2 regions of the Sporomusa aerivorans genome follow, and region 2 is predicted to be linked to the other one. Evidence: a T-box and tRNA genes for the amino acid it is inferred to sense, from the RefSeq annotation. Region 2 holds a T-box; the other holds one or more tRNA genes.
The links. A T-box is a leader RNA that pairs with one kind of tRNA and senses whether it is charged. The one in region 2 lies ahead of ileS (isoleucine--tRNA ligase), so its partner is inferred to be a tRNA-Ile.

Region 1: it has a tRNA-Ile gene. The T-box ahead of ileS (isoleucine--tRNA ligase) is inferred to sense a tRNA for this amino acid. The anticodon was not compared.

What each region holds. Positions count from the first base shown of each region.
Region 1 is NZ_CP156926.1:3,306,144-3,310,979, forward strand. Features, by position in the region: gene dnaG (DNA primase) at 1-1,224, shown strand, start outside; gene rpoD (RNA polymerase sigma factor RpoD) at 1,281-2,387, shown strand; tRNA gene SATMO3_RS15650 (tRNA-Asn) at 2,449-2,524, shown strand; tRNA gene SATMO3_RS15655 (tRNA-Ile) at 2,579-2,653, shown strand; tRNA gene SATMO3_RS15660 (tRNA-Glu) at 2,747-2,821, shown strand; tRNA gene SATMO3_RS15665 (tRNA-Val) at 2,930-3,005, shown strand; gene SATMO3_RS15670 (tRNA (adenine(22)-N(1))-methyltransferase TrmK) at 3,119-3,811, shown strand; gene SATMO3_RS15675 (Nif3-like dinuclear metal center hexameric protein) at 3,802-4,836, shown strand, end outside.
Region 2 is NZ_CP156926.1:1,990,239-1,995,074, forward strand. Features, by position in the region: gene SATMO3_RS09065 (response regulator transcription factor) at 1-206, shown strand, start outside; gene SATMO3_RS09070 (sensor histidine kinase) at 222-1,583, shown strand; T-box leader at 1,856-2,069, shown strand; gene ileS (isoleucine--tRNA ligase) at 2,246-4,836, shown strand, end outside.

The DNA.
Region 1 (4,836 bases), 1.3 Mb from region 2:
GGTGTTTACGACCGTTTTCGTAATCGGATTATGTTTCCAATAAATGATATCCGGGGACGGGTAATTGGTTTTGGCGGCAGAGTTCTGGACAATACCCAGCCGAAATACCTTAATTCACCGGAAACACAAGTTTTTAATAAACGTCATGTGTTATACGGTTTTGATAACGCTTATAAACATATTCGTGATACAGGCCAGGTGATTATAGTTGAAGGTTATATGGATGTGCTAACTCTGTATACTCATGGCATCCGCAATGTAGTTGCTTCCTTAGGGACTGCGTTTACTTCAGAACAGGCGAGGAATCTAATAAAGCTGAACGCCGAATTACTGTTCTCTTACGATAGTGATGCCGCTGGTCAGAATGCCACGCTCCGGGCACTAAGCACTGTGCGTACCATGGGGGCAGCGATTAAAGTGGTGTCTGTACCTGATGGCAAAGATCCTGATGAATTTGTCAGAAGACATGGTAGCGCCGCTTTTTCAGGGCTTTTAACTTCTGCTCAGCCGCTTCTGGACTATCAGCTTGCGCAGGCGCTAAAAGCAGATGATTATTCTACTGTTCAGGGTAAGATCGCCGTAGTCGGCAAATTAGCCCCTATTCTGGCGGAAGCAGATAATGCAGTAGAGGTTAATGCACATATAACCCGCTTGTCGCAAACACTATCTGTAGATGAAAGTGCTTTACGCAGTGAAATATCAAAGTATATTGTTCAAGTGAAAAAGGATAAAAATGTAAATAACGGGAAAACTATTAATATTGCACTCTTATATAAGCAACCGGCTCCAGCGGTTGTACAGGCTGAACGGCAGCTTATCAGACTGATGTGCGAAGATTTATCGCTTGTTCCCTATGTATTTGCAAAAATTTCGCCACAAGAAATACAAGGAGCCTTACAGCAAGAGATTATTAATTTCATATTTAATGCGTATAATATGGAGAAAAATATAACGCAGGCAAATCTCAATGCTATGGTAAACGATTTAACGGAAAAAGCAAATAGTGAGTTTTCACATATTATGTTAATGGAGATACAGTTTGATGATGTAGTCAAGTTTGCGGACGACTGTATAAAAACCATCCGCTTGGCACATTTAACAGTCTTATATGAACAACACCGGCTTATGGCCGATGAATTAGAACGCATGGGGGATAGTAGCTTTCTGCAGGAACTTGCGGAAAGTCAGCGAATTAAACATGAAATTAGCAAATTACACCATTAATAAACAAGCATGGAATTTTGTATCACTGTCTATTGCCAAAGGAAGGGGGGAAAACTATGGCTGATAAAAAAAATGCACCGGGCGAACAAGTCAATGAGTTGTTACACAAAGGGAAAAAGCGTGGTATGTTGACATATTCTGAAATTATGGATACTATGCAAACTGAAGATATGAGCCCTGACGAAATTGATGACATGTATGAAATTTTTAATAACAAGGGTATTGAGATTGTAGACGAAGTCCCGGATGTTGAATTGATCGAAGGTCCAGATATGTCCGAGATTGAATCAACTGCCGAAGAAGTAGATATAGATCTTACCATTCCTGAAGGCATTAGCATTGATGATCCTGTTCGGATGTACCTTAAAGAGATTGGCCGGGTACCGCTCTTAACTGCGGACGAAGAAATTAAACTGGCCAAGCGCATGGAGCAAGGGGATGAGGAAGCTAAACGCCGTCTTGCTGAGGCGAATTTACGCTTAGTGGTAAGTATTGCTAAACGTTATGTTGGGCGCGGTATGCTGTTTCTTGACCTTATCCAGGAGGGTAACCTGGGGTTAATTAAGGCTGTAGAAAAATTTGACTACAATAAGGGGTATAAGTTTAGTACCTATGCCACCTGGTGGATACGCCAGGCGATTACCAGAGCCATCGCTGACCAGGCAAGAACCATTCGTATCCCTGTTCATATGGTGGAAACTATCAACAAACTTATCAGAGTGTCACGGCAACTGCTGCAAGAACTGGGCCGTGAGCCTTCACCTGAAGAAGTGGCCAAAGCAATGGATGTCAGTGTTGAACGGGTACGGGAAATTATGAAAATTGCCCAGGAACCAGTTTCACTGGAAACACCCATCGGGGAAGAGGAAGATTCCCATTTAGGCGACTTTATTGAAGATCAGGATGCACCGGCTCCTGCTGAAGCTGCATCATTCATGCTGCTTAAGGAACAGTTGGAAGAAGTGTTGGAAACGTTGACTCCGCGGGAAGAAAAAGTCCTGCGTCTCCGTTTTGGTTTAGACGATGGCCGGGCCCGTACTCTTGAAGAAGTAGGACAATATTTTGGCGTTACCCGTGAGCGTATTCGTCAAATAGAAGCCAAGGCCCTTCGTAAACTGCGTCATCCCAGCCGCAGTAAGAAACTGAAAGATTTTCTTGAATAAAACTGAATAAACTCTTGACGTAATAAAGACATTGCTTTATAATAATCAACGTTGGCGATATTCCTCGATAGCTCAGTTGGTAGAGCAATCGGCTGTTAACCGATCGGTCGTAGGTTCGAGTCCTACTCGAGGAGCCAGTTATTACGTTAGTAAAACAGGCTTTCTTCGGAAAACCTGTTTTAACATCTTTAGGGCCTATAGCTCAGCGGTAGAGCAGCCGGCTCATAACCGGCTGGTCCCTGGTTCGATCCCAGGTGGGCCCACCAATTCAGTTATCAGTTATCAGTAAACAGGGCGCTGGATACTGCAGCAAAATGTAGTTACCGCTAACTGCAACCTGAATACAGTATACTATTTATGGCCCGTTGGTCAAGCGGTTAAGACACCGCCCTTTCACGGCGGTATCAAGGGTTCGATTCCCTTACGGGTCACCATAAGCAGCGAACCAGGTTCTCACGAGCCGATAGGCGAAATGAGAACCTGAGTGAGTCGCTTACTTCCGAGCGGAAGTGAGGAAGGGTATTCCTTTATTATCTAGATATGGGCGATTAGCTCAGCCAGGAGAGCGCCTGCCTTACAAGCAGGATGTCGGCAGTTCGATCCTGTCATCGCCCACCATAGAAAAAAACCTGCGAATTGATTCGCAGGTTTTTTCTATGGTAAATTACCGAAGGATTTTATAGCCGGGAAGCGAAATACTATCAAAGAAAACCTGCCGGGAGGATTATTACGTGAAATTAGGTCAACGATTGCAAACAATTGCCAACATGGTGCCAACAGGAGTCACTATTGCAGATATTGGCACTGATCATGCCTATTTACCGATATATCTTATGCAGCAAAAAATTACTGCCAGTGCCATTGCCGGTGATGTTCATCATGGTCCGTACTTATCGGCGCAAGGGGCTGTTGCCGCTTACCATCTGGACCATGCAATTTCTGTCCGTCAGGGAAATGGCCTGGAAGTGCTCCGGCCCGGTGAAGCCGATGTTGCTGTTATCGCTGGCATGGGTGGTGCAAATATCATTGAGATTTTAAGTGCACGGCCGGAAGTAACAGCAACATTGAAGCGTCTTATTTTGCAGCCAATGATTGCAGCATCCCTTGTCAGAACCTGGCTATACGTTAACAATTGGATAATCATAGATGAACAACTTGTGCAGGAAGAGGGCAAGTTATACCAGATTATTGCGGCTGAGCCCGGAGAAATGCAACCTGTGGAACCTATCCTGAATGAAATAGGGCCTTTGCTCTGGCAAACAAAACCACCACTCTTAAAGCAGCACATTCAGGAACTGATTGACCATTTGCGAAATGTTGTTGCCGCGATGGCGGCAGGCGGCAGTGAAGTAATTAATTCTGAGAAGTACAGAGAGTACACCCGCAGGCTCAATGAACTGGAGGATAGGATAGCATGTCTGTAAAGTGTCGTGATATTATTGCCGAAGTGGAACAACTGGCCCCGAAACATTTTGCGGAAAGCTGGGATAATGTCGGGCTGCTGATAGGCAGGCCGGATCAGGACATACATAAAGTACTGGTAACGCTTGACGTGGATACAGCAGTTGTTGAGGAAGCAATTGCGGTACAGGCAGATATGATTGTTGCCCATCATCCATTACTCTTTAAAGGCCTTACCCGAATTCGCACCGATTCGCCGCAGGGTAATATGCTGGCGTCCCTCATTAAGAAGGATGTCGCGGTATATGCTGCCCATACCAATCTTGACAGTGCGCCAGGGGGCGTAAATGATGTGCTAGCCAGGAAACTCAATCTCCGGAACGTTGTGCCATTGACAACGGTTTACCAGGAGAAGCTGCATAAGCTGGTAGTTTTTGTTCCTGTTTCCCATGTGGAAACAGTGCGGGCCGCAATGACAGCGGCAGGCGCAGGACATATCGGCAACTATAGCCATTGTACTTTTCAGACTCAGGGTGTCGGAACATTCTTACCGCTCGCAGGCACATCCCCATATATCGGTGAGCAGAATAAGCTTGAATATGTGGAAGAATATCGCCTGGAGACAATTATACCGCTGAGTATACGTTCACAGGTAGTCAGCGCTATGCTTGCCGCCCATCCCTATGAAGAAGTGGCCTATGACGACTATTTACTGCAAAACACCGGACCCGGCAGCGGTTTGGGGAGAGTAGGAGAGCTTAGTCAGCCACTAACCTTGGCAGACTTTATTAACCAGATAAAATCCGCCTTGTGTATCCAGTCATTAAAGGCGGCCGGTCCGACGAAGACTTTTATCCAAAAAGTAGCCGTATGCGGCGGCAGCGGCGCCAGCCTGATTAAAAATGCGATTACAGCAGGCGCGGATGTCCTGGTAACAGGTGATGTAAAGTATCACGAGGCGCAAGAAGCAATTGCCGCCGGACTAAACATTATTGATGCCGGCCATTTTGCAACTGAGCAGCCGGTTGTGGAATGCCTGGTTGAATAT
Region 2 (4,836 bases):
GTGAATTTCAGTTACTGGAGCTGTTGGCTGACAACAAAGGCAAAGTTTTATCAAGGGAATTTTTAATTAACCGGGTTTGGGGATTGGAAAGTGACGTAACGGATAATAATCTTGACGCCTATATTCGTTTGCTTCGTAAGAAGATTGATATACCTGGAAGGCCATCGTTTATCAGCAATGTATGGGGTGTAGGGTACAAATTTTAAAAACGGGGCAAAAATATGCTACATAGAGTGTATAACCGGCTGATGTTACTTTATAGCGGGATTACAGTAGTATCCTTGTTGGGCTGTATGCTTATTCTCTATTTGTTATTGTCAATGCAACTTATTAAAGAACAAAAAGAAGAAGTAATAATGCTGGCGCAGAACGAAACAAATGCACATATGAACTGGTTCATGCAGGAATTCCATGTCCGCAATAATAGCAGGAATAATTTTTCTCCCAGCCACAGGTCAATTGATGTTCCCGGGAATATATTTTACTTTTTTGTAGATGCAAATGGACAAGCGAGAAATACTACTGAGCCTCTTGAAATACAGCAGGAAATTTACAAGAAAGCTTCACAATGGGAAGGTATATATAGTGATATTGTTGAGATTAGTACATTTAACGGAAAAAATATCTCGGTTGCCGTAGCGGCGTATCCCGTGTATCTTGATAGTAATTTTGTAGGAACCTTGTATGCCGGAAAAAATCTTGAGGCTTATAACAGCTTTTTAAGTGAGTTAGTTCATGCATTAAGTATTTCTGTTGGCTTATTTATGATTGTTGTTGCTTTCGCTTCTCACTTTTTAGCCAGTAGAGCCATTATACCAATACGTAGATCGTTAGAACGTCAAAGGCAATTTGTCGACGATGCTTCTCATGAACTTCGTACCCCTCTCAGCATTGTTCGTTCCGCACTTGAAATTATTGATAAACGGGAGGGGGACAAGATGTCTCCTTTTTCAGTTCAATTATTAGCTGATATTAGAGATGAAATGAACCGATTGTCTAGATTGGTTGGCGATATGTTAACTTTAGCCAGGGCAGATTCCGGTACGGTTGAGATTGATAAAAGTCTATTCGATTTTTGTTTTGAAGCAAAACGGGTAGTCAGAAAGTTTGAACAGCGAGCGCAGGATAAGGCAATTTCGCTTACCTTGGAAGTGCCCGAGCAGGCTATGATTTATGCTGACCGGGAACGTCTGGTGCAATTATTAACACTTCTTTTAGATAATGCGATAAAATATACTCCGCGGGACGGGGCTGTTCATGTAAGCTTACAGCTTACGGAGGAGCTGGTTAATAAAATGGTACAATTATCTGTAAAGGATACCGGCATTGGCATAAACGCGGAGGACCAACAGAAGATCTTCGAACGCTTTTGCCGGGTGGATCAGGCCAGAACCCGGCAAAAGGGCGGATTTGGGCTTGGTCTTGCTATCGCAAAATGGATTGTGCAGGCACATGACGGTAATATTGCGGTAGTCAGTCAGTTGGGGAAAGGAAGTAGTTTTCAGGTGTTGTTTCCCGCCGGAATTAAGAGTTCAACTCTAAGTAAGTCTGTCAATTTTAGCAACTGGCCTAACCGCAGATAAGCTTCGCGGGTGTATAATTGCTTGCGGACAGGTCATGGCTGTTGCTAATATATTACAATCAGCCCCACAAATGAAGATGAGCAAGGAACAAGTAAGGCAATTAAAAAGTTAGACGCAGAGACGGTGGTTCGTCTTATGAGATAAAGACGCAACCACCGTCCCTAGTCTTGTTAAAGTACCTTTTGACAAACGCCACGGATAATTGAGCAGGAAAGTTTGACATTCCTCAATTGAAGAAGTATAATCTTGAATAACATTTTAATATAATTTCTTGAAAAGCTGTGAACAGGAAGAGTATTGCGGGAATAGAACCGTACAGAGAGCGGGGAGTGCTGAGAACCTGCAGGGAGTTGCCGGAAGAAAATCACCTGAGAGCTGATGACTGAATGCTTAGTAGGTTAATCCGTATTCCTGCGTTAAAGGATAAGGTATGCAGTACCTGAGAATATTAAGGTGGTATAACGAAGTAAACGCTTCGTCCTGACTAATGGACGAAGCGTTTTTGTTCTCCTGATAGAAAGTATAACTTTCGCCTGGATAAGGGCAACATCGGCTTCCGCTTTCGCCAAAGGCTCGGCGCAAGCCGTGTTTTCTTTATTATAGATATTCTCCGGTATACAAGACTTTGAAGCGTTTAGCAAAAGAGGAAGGAGCAACAGAATATGTATAAGAAAGTAAGTCCCAAAAATAATTTTGTAGAAATGGAAAAATCAATACTGGCCTTATGGGAAGAGAAAAAGGTCATTGCCAAAAGCTTTAACATGAACGCGGGCAAGGAGTATTTTACATTTTATGACGGACCGCCGACTGCAAATGGCGCTCCGCACATCGGTCACGTCGTTACCCGGGTTATAAAAGATCTCATTCCACGATATAAGGTCATGAAGGGATATAGGGTTTTGCGAAAAGCCGGCTGGGATACACATGGCCTGCCGGTTGAACTTGAAGTTGAGAAGAAGCTGGGCATTTCCGGCAAGCCGGAAATTGAAAAATATGGCGTTGAAGATTTTGTGAAAAAGTGCAAAGAAAGCGTGTTTGCCTATGCTGCACAATGGAAGGAAATGTCGGAACGGGTGGCATTTTGGATTGACATGGAGAACCCGTATGTTACCTACCATAACAAATATATTGAATCGGTTTGGTGGTCGTTGAAGCAACTTTGGGATAAAGATTTATTATATAACGGACACAAAATTGTTCCGTATTGCCCGCGTTGCGGCACCGCTTTGTCTTCTCATGAAGTGGCACAGGGCTATAAGGATGTTAAAGACAATTCGGCCTATGTCAAATTCAGACTCAAAGGGGAAAATACCGCGATTCTCGTTTGGACGACTACCCCGTGGACACTGCCCAGCAATGTAGCGTTGGCTGTTAACCGGGCCTATGATTATGTTGAAGTTACCAATAAAGAAGAGCATTTAATTCTGGCGAAAGAACTGCTAAACTGCCTGGAAGGCGAATACGAACTGGTGCGCGAGTTCAAAGGGGAAGAATTGCTGGGCAGGGAATATGAGCCGATGTTCCGTTTCACTCAACCGGAGAAAAAAGCTTATTATGTTGTGCACGGAGATTTTGTTACTCTGAGTGACGGTACAGGAACTGTGCATATCGCTCCGGCTTATGGGGAAGATGACAACCGGGTTGGACAAAAGCATGATCTGCCGCTCGTAAATCTGGTGGATGCGCAAGGTAATTTTGTGGAAGAAGTGACTCTCTGGCAGGGGACATTTGTCAAGAAAGCTGATGAAAAGATACTGGCATTCCTTCAAGAAAATGGTGTTCTGTATAAGGCGGAAAAATATCTGCATTCCTATCCATTCTGCTGGCGCTGCGATACCACGCTTTTATATTATCCCCGCATATCCTGGTTTGTCAGAATGTCATCGTTGCGGGATAAGCTCTTAGAAAATAACGACAAGATTAACTGGTATCCGGATAACATCAGAAAAGGCCGTTTCGGCAATTTCCTGGAAAACGTAATAGACTGGGGGCTCAGCCGTGAGCGCTACTGGGGCACACCTTTGCCGATTTGGGAATGCGAATGCGGACATAAGGAATGCATCGGCAGCATAGCGGAACTTAAGGAAAAGGGGTTGGATGTGCCTGATGGCATCGACCTGCATAAGCCATACATTGACAAAGTACAGATGAATTGCCATCATTGCGGCAAAAGGATGCAGCGAGTCAGTGAAGTCATCGACTGCTGGTATGATTCCGGGTCGATGCCGTTTGCCCAGCATCACTACCCGTTTGAGAACCAAGAACTGTTTGAACAAAACTTCCCGGCACAGTTTATTTCCGAGGCTGTTGACCAGACACGCGGCTGGTTCTATACTCTGCTGGCGATTTCGACTGCTGTTTTTGGTAAAAGTTCATTTGAAAATTGCGTTGTACTGGGGCATATACTCGATAAACAAGGCCTAAAAATGTCTAAACATAAAGGCAATGTCCTAAATCCGTTTACCGTATTAGACAATCAAGGCGCCGATGCCCTGCGCTGGTACTTCTATACTGCCAGTGCTCCCTGGCTGCCTTCACGTTTTTATGAAGAGGCTGTAATTGAGGCGCAGCGGAAATTTATCAATACGTTGTGGAATGTTTATTCCTTTTACGTGCTATATGCGGAAATCGACCAGTTTGATCCGGCGAAATATCAGGGCAGACAGAGCAGTCACGTTATGGACAGATGGATTATCTCCAAGCTCAACACCCTGATTAACAAGGTCGATGAGTATTTAAATGCTTATAAAATCACCGGTGCTGCACAACTGATTGAAGAATTCACTGATGAACTTTCCAACTGGTATGTGCGGCGTAATAGAGTAAGATATTGGTCCATGGAAATGACCGAGGACAAAATTGATGCGTACTGTACTCTGCACACCGTCCTGAAAAAACTGGTGATTGTTGCCGCTCCCTTTGTGCCGTTCATCACTGAGGAAATTTATCAAAATCTTGTATTCGGTATCAATTCACAGGCTCCGGAAAGCGTACATTTATGCCTGTGGCCGGAATATGACGAAACGCTGGTTGATGCCAAACTGGAAAAAGAAATGGAGCTGGCTTATAGGATTTGTGGACTGGGCCGCAGCACGAGGAACCTTGCGAATATCAAAAACAGACAACCGCTTCCCAAGATGCTCGTCAGCACGAAGGAACTGCCGGACTACTATCTTGACATCATTAAAGAAGAACTCAATATCAAAGAAATAGTGGTAAATGCCAGTATGTCCGACTATGTAAGTTACACGGC